2 linked regions of the Magnetofaba australis IT-1 genome follow. The protein of the gene in region 1 binds, or shares a complex with, the protein of each later gene. Links are inferred from orthologs where the notes say so. Each region holds a gene or a part of one and is shown on either strand. Other genes may lie near its edges.

Evidence for each region.
Region 2: the proteins of nusB (region 1) and rpsJ are in contact, whole or in part, in a solved structure (PDB 3D3B), measured with the Escherichia coli proteins. The link is inferred for Magnetofaba australis IT-1 from one-to-one orthologs.

What each region holds. Positions count from the first base shown.
Region 1 is NZ_LVJN01000016.1:191,198-194,277, forward strand. Bases 72-2,833 are described here. They hold nusB (transcription antitermination factor NusB), read left to right. Parts: upstream 72-1,075; coding sequence 1,076-1,591; downstream 1,592-2,833. Other genes in these bases: MAIT1_RS06005 (bifunctional 3,4-dihydroxy-2-butanone-4-phosphate synthase/GTP cyclohydrolase II), read left to right, coding at 72-541; ribH (6,7-dimethyl-8-ribityllumazine synthase), read left to right, coding at 582-1,043; thiL (thiamine-phosphate kinase), read left to right, coding at 1,594-2,616; larB (nickel pincer cofactor biosynthesis protein LarB), read left to right, coding at 2,644-2,833. In the rest of the region: more of MAIT1_RS06005, read left to right, coding at 1-71; more of larB, read left to right, coding at 2,834-3,080. UniProt on the Escherichia coli protein: Part of the processive rRNA transcription and antitermination complex (rrnTAC). The complex forms an RNA-chaperone ring around the RNA exit tunnel of RNA polymerase (RNAP).
Region 2 is NZ_LVJN01000020.1:1,335,762-1,339,048, reverse strand. What follows is about bases 104-3,072. They hold rpsJ (30S ribosomal protein S10), read right to left. Parts: upstream 1,758-3,072; coding sequence 1,449-1,757; downstream 104-1,448. Other genes in these bases: fusA (elongation factor G), read right to left, coding at 3,050-3,072; tuf (elongation factor Tu), read right to left, coding at 1,808-2,998; rplC (50S ribosomal protein L3), read right to left, coding at 708-1,355; rplD (50S ribosomal protein L4), read right to left, coding at 104-693. In the rest of the region: rplW (50S ribosomal protein L23), read right to left, coding at 1-73; more of rplD, read right to left, coding at 70-103; more of fusA, read right to left, coding at 3,073-3,287. UniProt on the Escherichia coli protein: Involved in the binding of tRNA to the ribosomes. Part of the processive rRNA transcription and antitermination complex (rrnTAC). The complex forms an RNA-chaperone ring around the RNA exit tunnel of RNA polymerase (RNAP).

The sequences.
Region 1 (3,080 bases):
TGACAATCAGCACGTGGCGCTGGTCAAAGGCAACGTCGACGACGGCGAGCCGGTGCTGGTGCGGGTGCACTCCGAGTGTCTGACCGGCGATATGTTCGGCTCGCTGCGCTGCGACTGCGGTCCGCAGCTGCGCGCGGCCATGGAGCAGATCGGCGCCGATGGTCGTGGGGTGATCCTCTACCTGCGTCAGGAGGGGCGCGGCATCGGCCTGATCAACAAGATGCACGCCTACAACCTGCAAGACCAAGGGCGCGACACCGTGGAGGCCAACGAAGAGCTGGGCTTCCAGGCGGATCTGCGCGACTATGGCATCGGCGCGCAGATGCTCAAGGATCTGGGCGTGCGCCACATGCGATTGATGACCAACAATCCGAAGAAGATCATTGGCTTGCAGGGCTATGGACTGGATGTGGTGGATCGCGTGCCCATCGAGATGCCCGCCGGTGAGATCAATGAGCGTTACCTGAAGGCCAAGAAACACAAACTGGGCCACATGCTGCGCCAGTTCGGCTCTGACGCCGCGCTGGGCGATGGCGAGTAATCACTCTCCCAACCCGAGGGAAACCGTCTTTATGAGCGAGATGACGCAGATCGAAGGCAACCTGTCGGCCACCGGCCATCGCTACTGCCTGATTGTGGGCCGCTTCAACAGCTTCATCACCGAACGTTTGGTGGAGGGCGCGGTGGACTGCATTCAGCGCCACGGCGGCGCGGCGGGGGACATCACCATCGCCCGCGTGCCCGGCGCGTTTGAGATCCCCCTGGCGGCGCAAAAGGCGGTCAAATCCGGCAAGTTCGACGCCGTGGTCTGCCTCGGCGCGGTGATTCGCGGCTCCACCCCCCACTTCGACTACGTTTCGTCGGAAGTCACCAAAGGGGTGGCGGCGGTGAGCCTGGAGTCGGGGGTGCCGGTGGCGTTTGGCGTGCTCACCACCGATAGTGTGGAGCAGGCCATCGACCGCGCCGGAACCAAGGCGGGCAACAAGGGTTGGGAAGCGGCCATCTCCGCCGTGGAGATGGTCAATCTGCTCAAGGCGTTTTAAGCCGTTCGTTTGGCGCACAAGGATAGCGGCCCATGAGTCAGGGTTCGAACCACGGATCGGAACAGGATGCGCCGCCGAAAGGCGGCGGCAAAGGGCGTTACGCCACGCGCGGGCCGCGCCATCGCGCCCGCGAGTTGGCGCTGCAGGCGCTCTACGCCTGTGAAGTGGCGGGCACGCCGGTGGATCGCGCCGCGCGCGAGGCGGCGGACGACCGCAACGCCGAAGGCGCCGATATGGAGTACTACCACCAGTTGATGCCGGCGGTGTGGAACCGGCGCGAGATGCTGGATGGCTGGGTGATTCGCGCGGTGGACAACTGGACCCCGGAGCGGGTATCGGTAATCGAGCGCAATATTCTGCGTGTGGGCGCCCATGAGATTCTGTATGAACCGGCCACGCCGCTGAATGTCATCATCAATGAGGCCATTGAGGTGGCCAAACGGTTCGGCAGCGAGCAGTCGGGCCGCTTCGTCAATGGGGTGCTGGATCGGGTCGCCGCGCTGATTCGTGATGCGGACGCGGCGCCCTATCGGCAATGGGGGGAATAAGGTTGAGCAACGAGAGCAACAAAACCATCGCCGCGCTGGGCGAATTCGGCCTGATCAACACGCTGTTTGCGCCGCTGCAGGGGTCGGGCGACGACAACCTGAAAGTGGGCCAGGGCGACGATGCGGCGGTGTTGCAGATCCCCCGCACCCAGCAGTTGACGGTGACCACCGACATGCTCATGGAGGGGGTGCACTTCAGCTCCGACGCCGACCCCTTCCTGCTGGGTCAGAAGACGGTGCGGGTCAACCTGTCGGACATGGCCGCCATGGGCGCCAATCCCCACTGGTGCCTGCTGTCGCTGGCGCTGCCGGCCTCGACCAAATTGAGCTGGGCCGAGGAGTTCGCGCGCGGCGTCAAAGAGGCGCTGGCGCTGTATGACGTGTCGCTGATCGGCGGCGACACCACCGCCTCCAAAGGCTGTATCGCCATCAATATGCAGATGATGGGGCTGTTGGGGCAGGATCGCGCGCAACTGCGCTCCGCCGCCCAACCCGGGGACCGGGTGTTCGTCTCCGGCACCATCGGCGATTCGGCGCTGGGTCTGGCCCAGCGTCTGGGTCAGTTGAAGATCGCCAGCGCCGATGATCGCGCCTATCTGATGCGCCGCCATCAACTGCCCGAACCGCGCGTGCCGCTGGGTCTGGCGCTGCAGGACTCCGCCGTGATCAACGCCTGCATTGACGTCTCCGATGGCCTGGCGGCGGATCTCAAACACATCTGCCAGGCTTCCGGCGTCTCCGCGCGCATCGATCTGGAGCGGGTTCCCCTGTCCGAGGCGGCGCGCAATGCGGTCAATGCGTCGGCGGATCTGGAGTCGCTGCTGATCACCGGCGGCGAGGATTATGAACTGCTGTTCACCGTGGCCACCGGCGCGGTGGAGCTGCTGGCGCGCATCACCGCCGACCTGGACATCAGCATCACCGAAATCGGCGAGATCCTGCCTCAGGGCGAGGAGAGCCGGGTGGAGGTGGTCAAGCATGGCGAGCCGTTCACTCTGGGCAAGAGCGGCTGGACCCACTTCTAACTCTCCACGCGACCAATCGGGGGCGATGTGAATTCCGAAACATTGCGTCAACTGCTGGAGGCGGTGGCGGCGGGCCACAGTGATGTCGACGCCGCCATGGCGCGGCTCAAGGGCTTTCCCGCCGATCCGGTGGCCCACGGCGCCGACGGCGTGGTGGCGCGCATCGACACCCAGCGCGAACTGCGTCACGGCTTTCCCGAGGTGATTCTGGCCGAGGGCAAGCGTGATGACCATCTGCAGGCGATCCTCACCCGCGCGCTGCCCCACGACCGCGACCTGCTGGTCACCCGCGTGGCTCCCGAGCGCGCGGCTGCTCTGCTGGAACTGTTTCCCCAACTGCACCATAACGCCACCGCCCGCTGTCTCTATAGAGAGACCCCCAGCGACATCGAGCCGATTGGACTGGTGGCGGTGCTGTGCGCCGGCACCAGCGATGCGGCGGTGGCCGAAGAGGCCGCGCTGAC
Region 2 (3,287 bases), on another replicon or contig:
CGAGGCACAGGGTGGACTTCTCAGTCACAATGGGCGCTTCCAAAACTTTATAGAGGATGTTGGCGTCGCTCATGACAACCTCTCTTCCAACTTCTTCACCGCCGCTTCCGTGATGACCAGATTGTCATGACGCAGCAGATCGTAAACATTCACGCCTTCGCAGGGCAGCACGGTCACGCCTGGAAGGTTGCGCGCAGCCAACTCAACATTGCGATCACTCTCGGCAATCACAACCAGAGCGGACTTACCCGCTTCGATGGTGTCCAGCACGCCGCGCATGGTTTTGGTTTTCGGCGCGTCCAGAGTCAGCGCGTCCAACAGAACCATCTCTTTGGCGTTGCATTTGGCGGACAGCGCCACCTGCAGCGCCAAGCGACGCATCTTTTTGTTCATCGAGACCGCAAAGTCACGCGGCTTGGGACCGAACACAATACCACCGGTGCGGAATTGTGGCGCGCGGGTGGTGCCTTGACGCGCGTTGCCTGTGCCCTTTTGACGATACGGCTTTTTGCCGCCGCCCTTAATCTCGGAGCGACCTTTGGAGTTGGCGGCGCCGCTGCGACGTTTGGCCAACTGATAGGTCACCGCCAAACCCAACAGGTCGGTGCGCAGCTCGCGACCGAAAACGGTCTCAGACAGCTCAGCGCTGCGCAGCTCCTGATTGGCGATGTCTTTAACAGGATACGATATCATCGCTCAGCTCCTCCTCAACCCTTGGCGGCGGCTTTTTTCAAAGCCTCCCGCACCATAACCAGGGAGCCCTTGGCGCCGGGGATGCTGCCCTTGACGGCCAGCAGATTGTTCTCCACGTCTACCGAAGCGACTTTCAGATTTTGCACGGTCACAGTGGCGTCGCCCATGTGCCCAGCCATCTTCTTGCCCTTGAACACGCGGCCCGGAGTTTGACACTGACCAATGGAGCCAGGGGCGCGGTGCACGCGGTGGGCGCCATGGCTGGCGCGACCGCCGCCAAAGCCCCAGCGTTTCATGCCGCCTGCGAAGCCCTTACCAATGGTCTTGCCCGTGACGTCCACAAAGCCGTCCACGTTGAACTGTTCAACCGTCAGCTCCTGACCCACTTCATACTGCTCGGGGTCGTCGACGCGGAATTCACGCAGCACGCGCTTGACTTCCACATTGACCTTGGCGAACTGACCGCGCTGGGATTTGCTCACACGAGAGGCTTTCGCCTCTTCGAAGCCCAACTGAACAGCCGTATAACCGTCCGACTCTTCGGTCTTCTTCTGCACAACCGCACACGGTCCCAACTTCAGGAGGGTGACGGCGATGCACTGACCGTCATCGGTGAACATCTGGGTCATGCCCAGCTTGCGACCGATCAGACCTGCACGCATAATGGTTCCCCTTCATTATCGATTGCCTCCAGAGACATTTTCACTGCTGGAGGATGCTTGCTTCTTCAGAGCCGCGGGGAGCGGCCCGAAGGATCAAAGCTTGATTTCAACGTTAACGCCAGCCGCCAAATCCAACTTCATCAGCGCGTCCACGGTCTGGGGCGTCGGATTGAGGATGTCGATGAGCCGCTTGTGGGTGCGGATCTCGAACTGTTCACGGGACTTTTTATCCACGTGAGGCGAGCGTAGCACCGTATAACGGTTGATCTTGGTCGGCAGCGGAATCGGCCCGCGAATGTCCGCGCCGGTGCGCTTGGCGGTGGCCGCGATCTCGCTGGTGGACTGATCCAGAATGCGATGATCGAACGCTTTGAGGCGGATTCGGATCTTTTGATTTTCCATGGTACCCTCGTTCTACAGGCCCCGCCCGACGAGCGGATGGCTCACTAACCTTACTCGATGACTTCAGCGACGACGCCAGCGCCGACGGTGCGGCCGCCTTCGCGGATGGCAAAGCGCAGACCCTGCTCCATGGCGATGGGGCCGATCAGTTCAACTTCCAACGTCACATTATCGCCGGGCATCACCATCTCGGTGCCCTCGGGCAGCTTCAGGGTGCCGGTGACGTCGGTGGTGCGGAAGTAGAACTGCGGACGGTAGTTGCTGAAGAACGGGGTGTGACGACCGCCCTCTTCCTTGTTCAGGATGTAGCACTCCGCCTTGAACTTGGTGTGCGGGGTGATCGAGCCCGGCTTCGCCAGAACCTGACCGCGCTGCACGTCTTCACGCTTGGTGCCGCGCAGCAGCACGCCCACGTTGTCGCCAGCCTGCCCCTGATCCAGCAGCTTGCGGAACATCTCAACGCCGGTGCAGGTGGTGGTCTGGGTGTCGCGCAGACCCACGATCTCAATGGATTCGCCAACCTTGATGATGCCGCGCTCAACACGACCGGTCACCACGGTGCCGCGGCCGGAGATGGTGAACACGTCTTCGATGGGCATCAGGAACGACTTGTCCAGCGGACGCTCAGGCTCAGGGATGTAGGCATCCACTTCCGCCATCAGCTTGTTGATCGCCTGGATGCCGATCTCGCTGTCTTCGCCTTCCAGGGCTTTCAGAGCCGAGCCCTGCACCACCGGAATGTCGTCGCCGGGGAATTCGTAATCGGAGAGGAGTTCACGAATCTCCATCTCCACCAGCTCCAGCAGCTCGGGGTCGTCGACCTGATCGACTTTGTTCATGAACACCACCAGGGCGGGCACGCCAACCTGACGCGCCAGCAGGATGTGCTCACGGGTCTGCGGCATGGGGCCGTCGGCCGCGCTCACCACCAGAATCGCGCCATCCATCTGCGCCGCGCCGGTGATCATGTTCTTGATGTAGTCCGCGTGACCCGGGCAGTCCACGTGGGCGTAGTGACGATTCTCAGTCTCATACTCCACGTGGGCGGTGGAGATGGTGATGCCGCGCTCACGCTCTTCCGGCGCGCCGTCAATCTCGTCATAGGCCTTGAATTCCGCGCGACCCGCATCCGCCATGGTCTTGGTGATGGCGGCGGTCAACGTGGTCTTACCATGGTCAACGTGGCCGATGGTGCCGACGTTTACGTGCGGTTTGTTGCGTTCAAACTTTTCCTTGGCCATGATCTCTCTCGCTCTTATCTATAGGCTCGAAGCGGCGCTTCGCGTCATCTCTTATTTGGTGGCTTTCGCCTTGATCTCTTCAGCGATGGAGTTCGGCACCTCTTCATAGTGGGCGAACTGCATGGTGAAGGTGGCGCGACCTTGCGACATGGAGCGCAGGTCAGTGGCGTAGCCGAACATGCCCGCCAGCGGGACATTGGCTTTCACCATCTGGTTGTTGCCAACCGCTTCCATACCGGAGACCTGGCCGCGACGGGAGTTCAAGTCGCCCATCACGTCGCCCATGTAC